Regions from separate parts of the Streptomyces sp. NPDC001100 genome, predicted to be linked through region 1. Evidence: riboswitches for the same ligand, from Rfam matches in the RefSeq annotation. Region 1 holds a riboswitch; each other region holds the start of a gene.

Evidence for each region. A riboswitch is a leader RNA that binds a small molecule or an ion and turns the genes downstream of it on or off. The one in region 1 is predicted to bind cobalamin.
Region 2: it holds a riboswitch for cobalamin, as region 1 does, so the genes downstream of both, ACWDEW_RS42850 (cobalamin biosynthesis protein) here and ACWDEW_RS19145 (ribonucleoside-diphosphate reductase subunit alpha) in region 1, are expected to answer to the same signal.
Region 3: it holds a riboswitch for cobalamin, as region 1 does, so the genes downstream of both, ACWDEW_RS33180 (CbtB domain-containing protein) here and ACWDEW_RS19145 (ribonucleoside-diphosphate reductase subunit alpha) in region 1, are expected to answer to the same signal.

What each region holds. Positions count from the first base shown of each region.
Region 1 is NZ_JBSFKO010000012.1:44,223-48,472, reverse strand. It holds gene ACWDEW_RS19145 (ribonucleoside-diphosphate reductase subunit alpha) at 1-2,081, opposite strand, end outside; cobalamin riboswitch at 2,207-2,330, opposite strand; gene ACWDEW_RS19140 (GNAT family N-acetyltransferase) at 2,393-2,899, opposite strand; gene mctP (monocarboxylate uptake permease MctP) at 3,007-4,250, opposite strand, start outside.
Region 2 is NZ_JBSFKO010000048.1:6,491-10,740, forward strand. It holds gene cobN (cobaltochelatase subunit CobN) at 1-564, opposite strand, end outside; gene ACWDEW_RS42845 (cobyric acid synthase) at 561-2,072, opposite strand; gene ACWDEW_RS42850 (cobalamin biosynthesis protein) at 2,069-3,010, opposite strand; cobalamin riboswitch at 3,112-3,251, opposite strand; gene ACWDEW_RS42855 (hypothetical protein) at 3,387-3,608, opposite strand; gene ACWDEW_RS42860 (anion permease) at 3,642-4,250, opposite strand, start outside.
Region 3 is NZ_JBSFKO010000028.1:68,593-72,842, forward strand. It holds gene ACWDEW_RS33165 (DUF427 domain-containing protein) at 1-417, shown strand, start outside; gene ACWDEW_RS33170 (hypothetical protein) at 488-1,300, shown strand; gene ACWDEW_RS33175 (hypothetical protein) at 1,348-2,415, opposite strand; cobalamin riboswitch at 2,558-2,717, shown strand; gene ACWDEW_RS33180 (CbtB domain-containing protein) at 2,752-2,967, shown strand; gene ACWDEW_RS33185 (CbtA family protein) at 3,004-3,873, shown strand.

The DNA of each region.
Region 1 (4,250 bases):
CAACTGAAGCCCTGCACGGAGCCGTTGGCGTCACGCAGCGCCTCCCGGGTGCGGGCGTCCCACACGCCGAGCTGCTTCAGCTCGTTCACCAGGTAGGAGTTGACCTGGAGGAACTCGCCGGAGAGCGTCTCGCGCTTGAACAGGTTGGAGACCTGCGGCTCGATGCACTCGTACACGCCCGCGATGGACGCGATGGTGGCGGTGGGGGCGATCGCCAGCAGCAGGCTGTTGCGCATGCCGACTTGGGCGATCCGTTCCCGCAGGGCCGTCCAGCGCTCCGGCCAGGTCAGCTCCACGTCGTAGTGGTCGGGGTGCAGAACACCCTTCGCCGTACGGGTCTTCTCCCAGGCCGGCAGCGGGCCGTTGCGCTCGGCGAGGTCGGCGGAGGCCTCGTACGCGGCGAGCATGATGCGCTCGGCGATCCGGGTGGAGAGGGCCTGGGCCTGCGGGGAGTCGAAGGGGACGCGGAGTTTGAAGAAGACGTCCTGGAGGCCCATCGCGCCCAGGCCGACCGGGCGCCAGCGGGCGTTGGAGCGGCCCGCCTGCTCGGTCGGGTAGAAGTTGATGTCGACCACGCGGTCCAGGAAGGTGACGGCGGTGCGGACCGTCTCGTCCAGCCGCTCCCAGTCGATGTCGCCGTTCGCTTGGTCGACGAACGCGCCCAGGTTCACCGAACCGAGGTTGCATACCGCCGTCTCGCCGTCGTCCGTGACCTCCAGGATCTCCGTGCAGAGGTTCGAGGAGTGGACGGTGTGGCCCGGCTCGGCCGTCTGGTTGGCGGTGCGGTTGGCCGCGTCCTTGAAGGTCATCCAGCCGTTGCCGGTCTGCGCGAGGGTGCGCATCATGCGGCCGTAGAGGTCACGGGCCGGGATGGTCTTCTTGGCCAGCCCCTGCGCCTCGGCCTTGCGGTAGGCCGCGTCGAACTCGTCGCCCCACAGGTCGACCAGTTCGGGCACGTCGGCCGGGGAGAACAGCGACCAGACGCCGTCCTCGTTCACCCGGCGCATGAACTCGTCCGGGATCCAGTGCGCCAGGTTCAGGTTGTGCGTACGCCGGGCGTCCTCACCGGTGTTGTCCCGCAGCTCCAGGAACTCCTCGATGTCGGAGTGCCAGGTCTCCAGGTAGACCGCGGCGGCCCCCTTGCGCCGGCCGCCCTGGTTCACCGCGGCCACCGAGGCGTCCAGCGTCTTCAGGAACGGGACGATGCCGTTGGAGTGCCCGTTCGTGCCCCGGATCAGCGAACCGCGGCTGCGGATACGGGAGTACGACAGACCGATGCCACCGGCGTGCTTCGAGAGGCGGGCGACCTGGTGGTAGCGGTCGTAGATGGAGTCCAGCTCGTCCAGCGGGGAGTCGAGGAGGTAGCAGGACGACATCTGGGGGTGCCGGGTGCCGGAGTTGAAGAGCGTGGGGGAGGAGGGGAGGTAGTCGAGGCGGCTCATCAGGCGGTACAGCGCGGCGACTTCGTCGAGCGCACGGGTCGAGTCGTCCTCGGCCAGGCCGGAGGCCACACGCAGCATGAAGTGCTGGGGGGTCTCGATGACCTTGCGGGTGATCGGGTGGCGGAGGAGGTAGCGGCTGTGGAGGGTGCGCAGCCCGAAGTAGCCGAAGCGGTCGTCGGCCTCGGTGTCGACCAGCGCGTCGAGGCGGGCCGCGTGCACGGTCACGAACTCGGCGGTGCGGTCGGCGATAAGGCCCTCGCGGTGGCCCACGGCGACGGACCCGGTGAACGTCGTGACGCCCTGGGAGGCGGCCTCGGCGGCGATGCTGATCGTCAGCAGCCGGGCGGCGAGCCGGGAGTAGACGGGGTCCTCGGAGATGAGGCCGGCGGCCGCCTCCGTGGCCAGTTCGCGCAGTTCCGTCTCGTCCGCGTGCGCGGACCGGCCGCGCAGCGTGGCGGCGGCGACCCGGCCGGGGTCGGCGTCGGGAAGGTCGGCGGTCAGCTCGGTCAGGGTCCGCAGGATCGCGGCGCCGGGACCGTCGGCACCGGGAACGGCCGTTCCGGGACGGTCGGTTCCGGACGCTGCGTTCGCCTCGTTCGCCTGGGTCGCTGAAGCCGGCTCTGCTGGCGCGATGGTCACGGTGGGGCTCTCCCTCGCTCGGCACGGGGCCTTGCGGAGGGCAGGCGGCAGCTCACGAGCGCACGGGGCGTCGCGTCCACCGGCCCACTCCACGAGGCCCGGACGTCATGCGCCCTGACCGGGTGGCCGGGCGCGCGCAGTCGGCAGGTCCTCGGACTGACCATGCGTGCGTATGCACGCAAGTACACCGTTGCGGGACAGTTCCGGATTCGCACCGGATTCCCCTGCGTCGACAGCGAGCATGAGCATACATCTTGTGCCGGGTCGTCGTGGCACCCCCAGATGTTGTGTCGCGGTGACTTCGGAGCGTGTCAGAACGTCAACTCGTAGGTGAGCAGAGTGATGTCGTCGAGCTCCGGAATCGGGTTCCAGTCGCGCTCGGGGGTGCGGGTGAAGCCGAGCCGTTCGTAGATGCGGTGGGCGGCGTGCATGGTGCGCTGGGTCGACAGGATGACGCGCACACAGCCGTCCGTGGCCCTGGCGCGCTCGACGCAGGCGCGGACGAGGGCCTCGCCGGCACCCCGGCCACGGGCCTCGCGGGCGACGGCGAGCATCCTGATCTCGGCCTCGCCCGCCGTCGCGAGATCGGCCATGGGTCCCCCGGACGGGACGAAGGTCACGCCGCCGAGGACCTGTTCGCCGTCCAGGGCGACCAGGACCTGGGCCTCGGCTGCCCGCTTGGCCACGTCTCTCAACTCGCCGAGGTACCAGTCGCTTTCGCCGAAGTCGAGGAGGCCGTCCTGGAGGTAGGCCTGGGCGGTGATCTCGCCCAGGGTCTCGTATTCGGTGGGTTTCACTCGCCGGATGAGGATGTCCATGTAGGTGAGTGTGTACGAAACAGCGGGCCGCCGAGGGTGGTGTTCCCGGTGGCCCGCCGCGGGTTCGTTGTGGCGGGGCGCGCAGTTCCCCGCGCCCCTGGGTGGGTTCAGCCGGCGGCGATTACGGGGAGCTCCTCCTTCACCCCCGGGTCGCCCGCGTCCGCCGTGTAGTCGCCGGGGCTCGTCTCGTCCACGCCCTCCGGAGCCTTCAGCGCCTTCAGCGCGAACGTCAGCACCACCGTCACGACGACGTTCAGGACGAACGCCGTCAGACCGATGTACCCGATCTCGCCGATCCCCGGGATCTCCTTCGCGGAGCCGCCGAAGTGGGCCTGCGTCGGCGAGGCGACACCGTAGGCCGCCAGCGTGCCGTAGATCATGCCCACCGCCCAGCCCGCCAGCAGCGCCCAGCGGTGGAACCAGCGGGTGAAGAGGCCGCCGACCAGGGACGGGAAGGTCTGGAGGATCCAGATGCCGCCCAGGAGCTGGAAGTTGATGGCGACTGTCTTGTCCATCGTCAGGACGAAGGCCAGGGCGCCGACCTTCACCAGCAGGGAGACCAGCTTGGAGACCTTGGTCTCCTGGGCCGGGGTCGCGTCCGGGTTGATGAAGTCCTTGTAGATGTTGCGGGTGAAGAGGTTGGCCGCCGCGATGGACATGATGGCGGCGGGGACGAGCGCGCCGATGCCGATCGCCGCGAAGGCCACGCCCGCGAACCAGTCCGGGAACATGTTCTCGAAGAGCTGCGGGATGGCCAGTTGGCCGTTGGTGACCTTGACGCCCGCCGCGATCGCCATGAACCCGAGCAGCGCGAGCAGGCCCAGCATCAGTGAATACAGCGGCAGGATCGTGGTGTTGCGGCGGATCACGTTGCGGCTCTTGGAGGAGAGGGTCGCCGTGATCGAGTGGGGGTACATGAACAGCGCCAGTGCCGAGCCCAACGCCAGGGTGGCGTACGTCCATTGGCCGGCCGGGGCGGGTACGAGTCCGCCCGCTCCCGCCGCCTTGAACTTGGCGCCCGCCGCGCTGAAGATGTCGTCGAAGCCGCCGAGCTTGATCGGGATGTAGATGATCGCCACGGTGATGACGAGGTAGATCAGGCCGTCCTTGACGAACGCGATCAGCGCGGGGGCGCGAAGGCCGGACGAGTAGGTGTACGCGGCCAGCACGGCGAAGGCGATCAGCAGCGGCAGGTCCTTCACGAACCAGTTGGAGTTCGCGCTGCCACCCACGCCCATCACGTCCAACACGGCCTGGATGCCGACCAGTTGGAGCGCGATGTACGGCATCGTCGCGAGGATGCCGGTGACCGCCACCGCCAGCGAGAGGCTCTTGGAGCCGAAGCGGCCGC
Region 2 (4,250 bases), on a different contig from region 1:
CACGGCAAGGGCGTTGGAGCCCTTGGCCTCGATCTGGTCGCACAGGGTGTCCACGAACGCGGTGTTGCCGGAGAGGTGATGGGCCCGGTAGAAGAGCACGCCGACGGTCGGCCGGCCTTCGACGAAGGCGCGCTCGCCGTGGACGCCGAACTCGGGCATCTTCTGCGGTGCTTCGAAGCCCTCGCCCGTGAGCAGCACGGTGTCCGAGAGGAAGCGGGCGAGTTCGGTGAGGTTGTCGGGACCGCCCTCGACGAGATAGCGCAGTGCCTCGGCAACGACACCGGCCGGCACCGACGACTCGGCCATCAACTCCGCGTCCGGGACTGCCTCTCCGCCCAGCAGCACGGTCGGGATGCCCGAGGCCTTGAGCGCGGCGAGCCCGTCCTCCCAGGCGCGCTTGCCGCCGAGCAGTCGCACGACGGCGATGTCCGCGCCCGTGAGGAGCGCGGGCAGCTCCTCGGTGGCGTCCACGCGGGACGGGTTGCCGATCCGGTACCCGGCGCCGGAGGCACGCGCCGCCAGCAGATCCGTGTCGGCGGTCGACAACAACAACACTGTGCTCATGCGGGCGCTCCCGGTGGAATGAAAGGCAGTCCTTGCGGCGCGCCGGACTCGATGAGCCGCCACAGCGCGTCCGTGTCCGCGTGCTGTTCGATCAGGTCGCCGAGCCGGTCGAGCTGTTCCTCGCGCAGCGCGGCGAACGAGGTGTCGGCGGCCGGCACGAAGCGGCGCCCCGCGGCGGCGGCCACCTCGCGCAGGAACGCCCGCCGGAACCCGTCCGACTCCAGCGAGCCGTGCCAGTGCGTGCCCCAGGTCTGGCCGACCCGGCAGCCGTCCAAGAAGGCTTCTCCGCCCGTGAGTTGGGCGACCCCGTGATGGATCTCGTACCCCTCGACCCGCTCGCCGAGGGCTTCGCCCACCGGCCGGGTGAGGGTCTTCTCGCGTGCGAAGCGCACGCGCAGGGGGAGCACTCCGAGTCCGTCGACCGAGCCCCGCCGACTCTCGACCTCGTCGTCGATGTGCTCGCCGAGGATCTGGAAGCCGCCGCAGACGCCGAGGATCGGCCGTTCCTCCGCTGCCCTGCGGACGAGGGCGTCCGCGAGTCCCCGCTCCCGCAGCCACTCCAGTGCCTGCACCGTCCCCCGGGTCCCGGGGATGACGACGAGATCGGCGTCGGCCAGCTCCTCCGGCCGGTCCACGAACCGCACCACGACGCCCGGTTCGGCGGCCAGCGCGTCCACGTCCGTGAAGTTGGACATGAGGGGGATCGCGCAGACGGCGACCCGCAGCACGTCCTCGCCGACCGGCGGCGCGGTGTTCGACTCGCGGACGGTCCCGCGCAGCGAGATGCGCAGCCCGTCCTCCTCGTCGATGCCGAGCCCGTGCTGGAACGGCAGCACGCCGTACGTCCGCCGCCCGGTCAGGCCGTGCAGCATCTCCAACCCCGGCTCCAGGAGCGACACATCGCCCCGGAACTTGTTGACGAGGAACCCGGCGACCAAGGCCTGGTCCTCCGGGCTGAGCAGCGCCACCGTCCCGAAGAAGGAGGCGAAGACGCCCCCGCGGTCGATGTCGCCGACCACGAGCACGGGCAGCTGTGCGTTGCGCGCGATGCCCATGTTCACGATGTCGGTCCGCCGCAGATTGATCTCGGCCGGACTCCCGGCGCCCTCGCAGATCACCGCGTCATACGTGCCCCGCAACTCGGCGAGACAGTCCAGCACGGTGCCGAGCAACTGCTCCTGCCGTCCTCCGTGATAGCCGCGCGCGCTCATCTCGCCCACGGGCCTGCCCATGAGGACGACCTGGCTGGTCCGGTCGCCGCCTGGTTTCAGCAGCACAGGATTCATCAACGCGGTCGGCTCGATCCGGCAGGCCTGCGCCTGCATGGCCTGTGCCCGGCCGATCTCGGCGCCCTCGCGCGTCACGAACGAATTGAGGGACATGTTCTGCGCCTTGAACGGCGCGACCTTCACGCCCTGCCGCACGAGCCACCGGCAGATCCCCGCGGTGACGACACTCTTGCCGGCGTCCGAGGTGGTGCCCGCGACCAACAGCCCGCCGCCGCTCATGACGTCCGTCCCTTCACAAGGAGCCGCCCGGCGACACTGACCCCGAGCGCGAGCCAGCCGACGCGCCGGGACAGCCGTACGGCACGGTCGATGTCCGGTACGGCGACGGCGCGTCCGGCGCCGTTCAGCACGGGCCGGTGCTCGACCCGGCCGCCGTAGGAGAGCGTCCCGCCCAGTCGCACGCCGAGGGCGCCTGCGAAAGAGGCCTCCACGGGACCGGCGTTGGGGCTCGGGTGCTTGCGGGCGTCGGTGCGCCAGGCGCGCACCGCTCCGCGCGGGTCGCCGCCCGCTACGGTCGCGAGGGCGGCGGTGAGGCGGGCGCCCGGCCAGCCGGCGACGTCGTCGAGGCGGGCCGAAGCCCAGCCGTAGCGGCGGTACTTGGCCGACTTGTGGCCGACCATGGCGTCCAGGGTGTTCACCGCGCGGAAGCCGAGCAGGCCCGGGACACCCGCGATGCCGCCCCACACCAGGGCGCCCACCACCGCGTCGGAGGTGTTCTCGGCGACGGACTCGACGACGGCCCGGGCGATACCGTCCGCGTCGAGAGCCTGCGGGTCCCGGCCGCAGAGGTGCGGGAGCCGTGCCCGCGCGGCCTCGATGTCACCGGCCTCCAGCGCCCGCGCGACGACCCCGGCCTCGCGCGCGAGGGAGGTCCCGCCGACGACCGCCCAGGTGGCGGCGGCGGTGAGAGCGGCAGAGGCCGTACGGGACGGTCGTAGGACCGAAGTCGCCACGGCGGCCAGGGAGACGGTGCCGCCCACGCACACGGCGGTGTGCAGGGCGCCCCAGCCTCGGTGGTCGCGCCACAGCAGCTGTTCCACGGCACCTGCGGTGCGGCCGAACGCGGCGACCGGATGCCCGCGGCGGGGATCGCCGAGCAGGTGGTCGCCGAGAAGGCCGGCGGCGGCGCCGTACGCGAAGACGCGATCGGCACGCATCGGCTCAGCCGGTCGCTGAGTCGGACACTGCGCTGGTACGGGACCTCGAACGGCAGCCGAGCATGGCGATATGTCCTCACTCAGGGTGTCCACGCCCTGGTTCGACGAGACCGGCGGTGAGAGTTCCTGGCTCCCGGGGTTGTCTACCCCGGTGACAGTGGCGGGACCGCGCCGGATTCGCACCGGCTTCCTCTCCTGCCGCCGTACATGGCTCCGGCAGTCCACCACGGGGTTGGAAGGGGCGTCAACTTGCTGTTGACCTGCGGGGGAGGAGTGTGCTGATGCCCACACGCGGGTCGTCGGAAGGGGCACACAGACGTGGGGTGCGGGACGGTGATCCGTCCCGCACCCCACGGTGGGTCCAACTGGCGGCCGGTCAGGCCACGATGATGTAGATCCCGTAAGCCACCGCCGCCGCGCAGGCCGCGAAGCAGGCGTACGCGCCGGTCAGGGCGAGGGCCGCGGAGTCGCCCTGGGCGGTGGCCCGTTCGCGGCGCGAGAGGGCGGTGATGCCGAGGGTGAAAACGGCCACCAGGGCCACGGTGACCACGAGGCTGACGCCGAAGACGGAGCCGAGGGCTGCCCAGTCGATGTCCATGCTGATTCGTTCCTTCTAACCGGGGGCGCGGGCTCAGACGGCGGCGGCCGGCGGGGTCGCCGGGTCCGACTTCACGACGGGGGCCGGGGTCACGGGCGGCGAGGGGATCGTCGCCGTGAGGCCCTCGGAGAGGGCGACCGACGGGGGCGGGGTGACGGCGGCGATCGCCGCGGTGACCACACCGGCCGGCTCCTCGAACTCGTTGACGTTCGAGGCGTCGACCACCTGGCGGCGGGAGAACAGCCAGATCGCGGTGCTGGAGGCGATCAGGAAGACGGCCACCAGCGCGGTGCCCCAGTCGCCGAGGTCGGTCACCGACTCGGCGAGCGCGCCGACCAGCGCGGCGGCCGGCAGCGTCAGACCCCAGGCGACGAACATCCGGGTGGCGGTCGACCAGCGGACGACCCCGCCCTTGCGGCCCAGGCCCGCACCCATCACGGAGCCGGAGACGGCGTGCGTGGTGGAGAGCGAGAAGCCGATGTGCGAGGAGGCCAGGATGACCGCGGCGGCGCTGGTCTGGGCGGCGAAGCCCTGCTGCGGCCGGAGGTCGGTCAGGCCCTTGCCCATGGTGCGGATGATGCGCCAGCCGCCGATGTAGGTGCCCATCGCGATGGCGAGGCCCGCGGAGAGGATGACCCAGGT
Region 3 (4,250 bases), on a different contig from region 1:
GACCCGCACAAACGGGTGGACGCCCTCCCCAGCAGCCGTCATGTCCGGGTCGAGATCGACGGCACGGTCGTCGCCGAGACCCGCCGTCCGGTCCTCCTCTTCGAGACCGGCCTGCCGACCCGCTACTACCTTCCCCGCGAGGACGTCCGCCTGGACCTCTTCGAACCGACCGAGCACAGCACCGGGTGCCCCTACAAGGGGACCGCCACGTACTGGTCGTGGCGCGGCGGGACCGACGGCCCGGATGTCCCGCCGAACATCGTCTGGAGCTATCCGCAGCCGCTGCCCGCGGTCGGTGCCGTCAAAGACCTCCTCGCCTTCTACAACGAGGCGGTCGACATCACCGTGGACGGCGAAGCCCTGGAACGCCCCGTCACTCCCTTCACCGAGACGCTTTCGGGGCGGCCGGCGACCTGACCTTGGCCGCGATTGAAACCCTTTTGGCGCGAGGAGAAGTGAAACGCGGTCCACCGGGCAGTCGACCCGGATGGAGAGTCAGAAGTCGGAAGAGAAGAAGCGGGACGAGAAGAAGCAGGCGCCGAAACGCAAGGTCCTCGATCTGACCGCGGTGCAGGTGGTCGCGAGTGCGCTTGCCACCGTGGTGGGCGCGGTGCTGGCGTCCTTGCTGGGGGTGACCGGCACGATCATCGGCGCCGCCGTGGTCAGCACCAGCGCGACCACCGGCGCGGCGGTCTTCCAGCACGCTTTCCGGCGGACCGGCGAAGGAATCCGCAAGCGGGTGCCCGTGATGGCGATGGCCCTGACACCGAGTGAGGAGCGTGCGATCCAACGCGCCGACGCCCGGGCGGCGTTCGCGTTACCCGACGGCGCCCGGGCCGGTGACCGGACGCCGACCACCAGCCCCTCCGAGGACGAGTCGGTGACCACCTATCGAACCGGCTCCTTCTGGAAGTCCGTCGGCTGGAAGAAGTACCTGCTGGCGACCGGCCTGGTGTTCGCCCTGGCGATGGTCGCGGTCACCGCGGGTGAGCTGATCATGGGCAAGCCGATAGCCGCCGCGGTGCGGGGCGAATCGGGCAAGGGCACGTCGATGGGCGGCGGTTCGGCCGGGACGTCCGCACCCGCACACAGTCCGACGCCCACACCGCTCGGGTCCAGCGGTGCGGGGTCACGGACGGGCGGCTCGGCCTCGCCGTCCACAAGCGCGGAGCCGGACACGAGCTCCGGTACCGGCGCCGGCGCCGGTCAGAGCGCCTCTTCCAGCCCCGAGACCTCGGCCTCGACCGTGCCGTCCGCGAGCGGCGGCGCCGTCAACAGCCCCGACGCCACCACCCGTTGAGCCCTCGCTCCGGATGGGCGGAGGCTGTCGGACGACGGCCGGCGACCCTACTCGGACCTCCGGTTCGCCTCCGCCATGGCGCGGTCGTCGGGGCGTTCGGGAAGGGCGAGCTGCCTGCTGAACCTCCGTGCGGTGAGAAGCGCGAGCAGGGCCGTGAGTGCCGCCAGCGCAGCGAGCGCGGCCGTCAACCCCGCCAGCCAGGGCGGCGCAGCAGTGATCCGCAGCGCCTGGGACAGCCGCGTGGAGTGGAACCGTCCGTCGAACAGCTGGATCGCCGCCAACGCGGCCGGCACCACCATGGACAGGGCGAGTACGGGCAGGCCGCCGTGGAGAACCAGCGCCGGTGCCAGCAGGACGCACAGGATCGAGACCCCCAGCGCGAAACCGAAGGCGGCGCCGGAGGCCCCGTCCCGGTGCAGCGGGAAGTAGGACAGCCCGCACAGGACGAGCGCCGCCGCCGCGAACAGCCGCGGCCAGACCGGGAGTTCGGCGCGCCGTGGCATCGTACGCGGAGGCTGTGGACGGCGTCGGCGTGCCGGACGGTCGGCCGGCCGCTCCGGCTCGTGCGTGTCTGCCGGGAGTGGTCCGGTCGCCTCCGACCCGACAGCGGCCTCAGCGGTGGACCGATCGGCCGCCGGACCCGGGGCCCGGACGGGTGTGTCCTGTTCCTCGGCCAGGCGGCCGATCAACTGGGCGAGTTCCTCGACGGGCCGGCCGGCCGCGGCCCGTACCGCCTCCTCCCCGCAGTGCGGCTCCAGCGGAGCCCGGTGCAGCAGGGCCATCAGCCGGGTGACCTCCTCCACGGGCCGGGACTCGGCCGCCGCGCGGATCGTCTCGTCGGCGGAGTCGGGATGGCGTGGCGGCTGTGTCAGCAGGGTCACCAGGCGTGTCACGTCCTCCACGGACCGGTCCACCCCGATCGCCCGCAGGGCGTCGACGGTGGCCTGCGCGTACTTCGGTGACTGTTCCAGCAACGTGATCAGCTGGAGGACCTCTTCCAACGGCCGGTCGGTGACGGCGGCATGCACCAGGCTGTGCAGCGCGAGTGGGTGGGCCGCACTGTCATGAGATATCTCGGGTCGGTCCGGGCTGGGCGGGAAAGAGCGGGTGGTCATGCTCGGCTCCATGAAGAGGGTGATGCTGCTATCGCCCCCCGAAGCGCGATGAACCAGCTGATCCTGTCCAGTAGTAAGCGCCTGCCACCCGCGCCGCCACGCGATTGAGCCACCCGTGTGACGTGCGCGGGCCGCTCGCCCAGGCACAGGCCTGATTGACGGTCCGGAGAGCCGCGCCGTACGCTCCCCCTGTAGTGATGGCATAAGGAAGCTGGTGGAATTCCAGCACGGTCGCGCCACTGTGAGCCCGCCACCGGAGGTGGTGGGCGAGTCAGACACTGAACCGTCACTCGCCCGTACACGCAAGGGACGCACGATCCCGAAGGAGGGCTCACCTTGAGCAGCATTTCCACATCCCGTCCGGTGTCCACGCCGGTCGTCCTGCCGATCTCGAAGTCCATCGTCTGGCTGGTCGGCACCGCGCTGATCGCGCTGGCCGTCTACTACTTCATCGGTGTCGACCAGGGCGCCGTGTCGGTGTTCGGAAACGACACGCACGTCCACGAGTTCGTCCACGACGCCCGCCACTTCCTCGGCTTCCCCTGCCACTGACCCTCCACCGGCACCTGGACGTACGGACAACTCGACATGGAAAAGAAGCTCATACTGCGCGGCGTCCTCGCCGGCGCAGTAGCGGGCCTGCTCGCGTTCGTGTTCGCGCGGATCTTCGCCGAACCGCAGATCGCCAAGGCCATCGACTACGAGAGCGGCCGTGACGCCGCCCAGAACGCCCTGGACAAGGCGGCCGGCCTCCCCGTCGAGGGCCACGAACATGAGCTGTTCAGCCGCACCATCCAGGCCAACGTCGGCATAGGCGCCGGCATGATCCTCTTCGGCATGGCGATGGGCGCCCTGTTCGCCGTCGCCTACGCCGTCTGCCTGGGCCGTACCGGCGGTCTGAGGCCGCGTAACCTGGCGCTTCTCGTCGCCGGCGGCGGGTTCCTCGGCATGTACCTGGTGCCGTTCCTGAAGTACCCGGCCAACCCGCCCGCGATCGGCCACGAAGAGACGATCCAGCAGCGCAGCGCCCTGTACCTGATCATGATCGTGTGCTCCGTCGCCTTCCTCGCGGGAGCCGTCTATCTCGGCAAGCGGCTCCAGGCCCGCTTCGGCAACTGGAACGCCACGCTTCTTGCCGGTGCCGCCTTCGTCGTCGCGATCGGGATCGTCATGCTGCTCCTGCCGCAGTTCGGCCATCTCTCGTACAACAAGGCCAACTTCGGTGACCAGGCCACCGAGACGCCGTTGCCGCTGAAGGACTCGAAGGGCACCATCGTGTACCCGGGCTTCCCGGCCGACGTGCTGTTCACCTTCCGCTTCTACTCCGTCGCCGCGCAACTCATCCTCTGGACGGCCCTCGGCCTGATCTTCGCCCCGCTCGCCGAGCGTCTCCTCCAGCCCGCGCGACCGGACTCCACCACCCCGTCGAAGGAGCCGGACCCCGTCCCGGCGGCCTGACCAACTCCCCACGACGAGCGCGGTGATCGAGTCGATCACCGCGCTCGGTCCGTTGTGGAGGCTTTCCCCGGTCACCTGCGTCTGTGATCTACGTCATGGACGGGCATCGGAACTCGGCCCTCCGCCCCGCCGACTACTGGAGCGGTAGGGCTTCAACTGCCGTGCGCGGCAGAACGGTTCGATGCGACCAGGGAGGCCGGGCACCCTCCTGCTGCCGTCGACCGGAGCCGAGGAGACATCGGCGTTCTTCCGTGACGCCAACGAGGGCGGCTCCGCCGACCGCTTGCACGGGTCACCTCACCCCGCGCCTCCGGTGGCGTCGCTCTCTCCCAGCACCGTATGACCCAAGGGAACGCGCCTTACGACACCGCGATCGA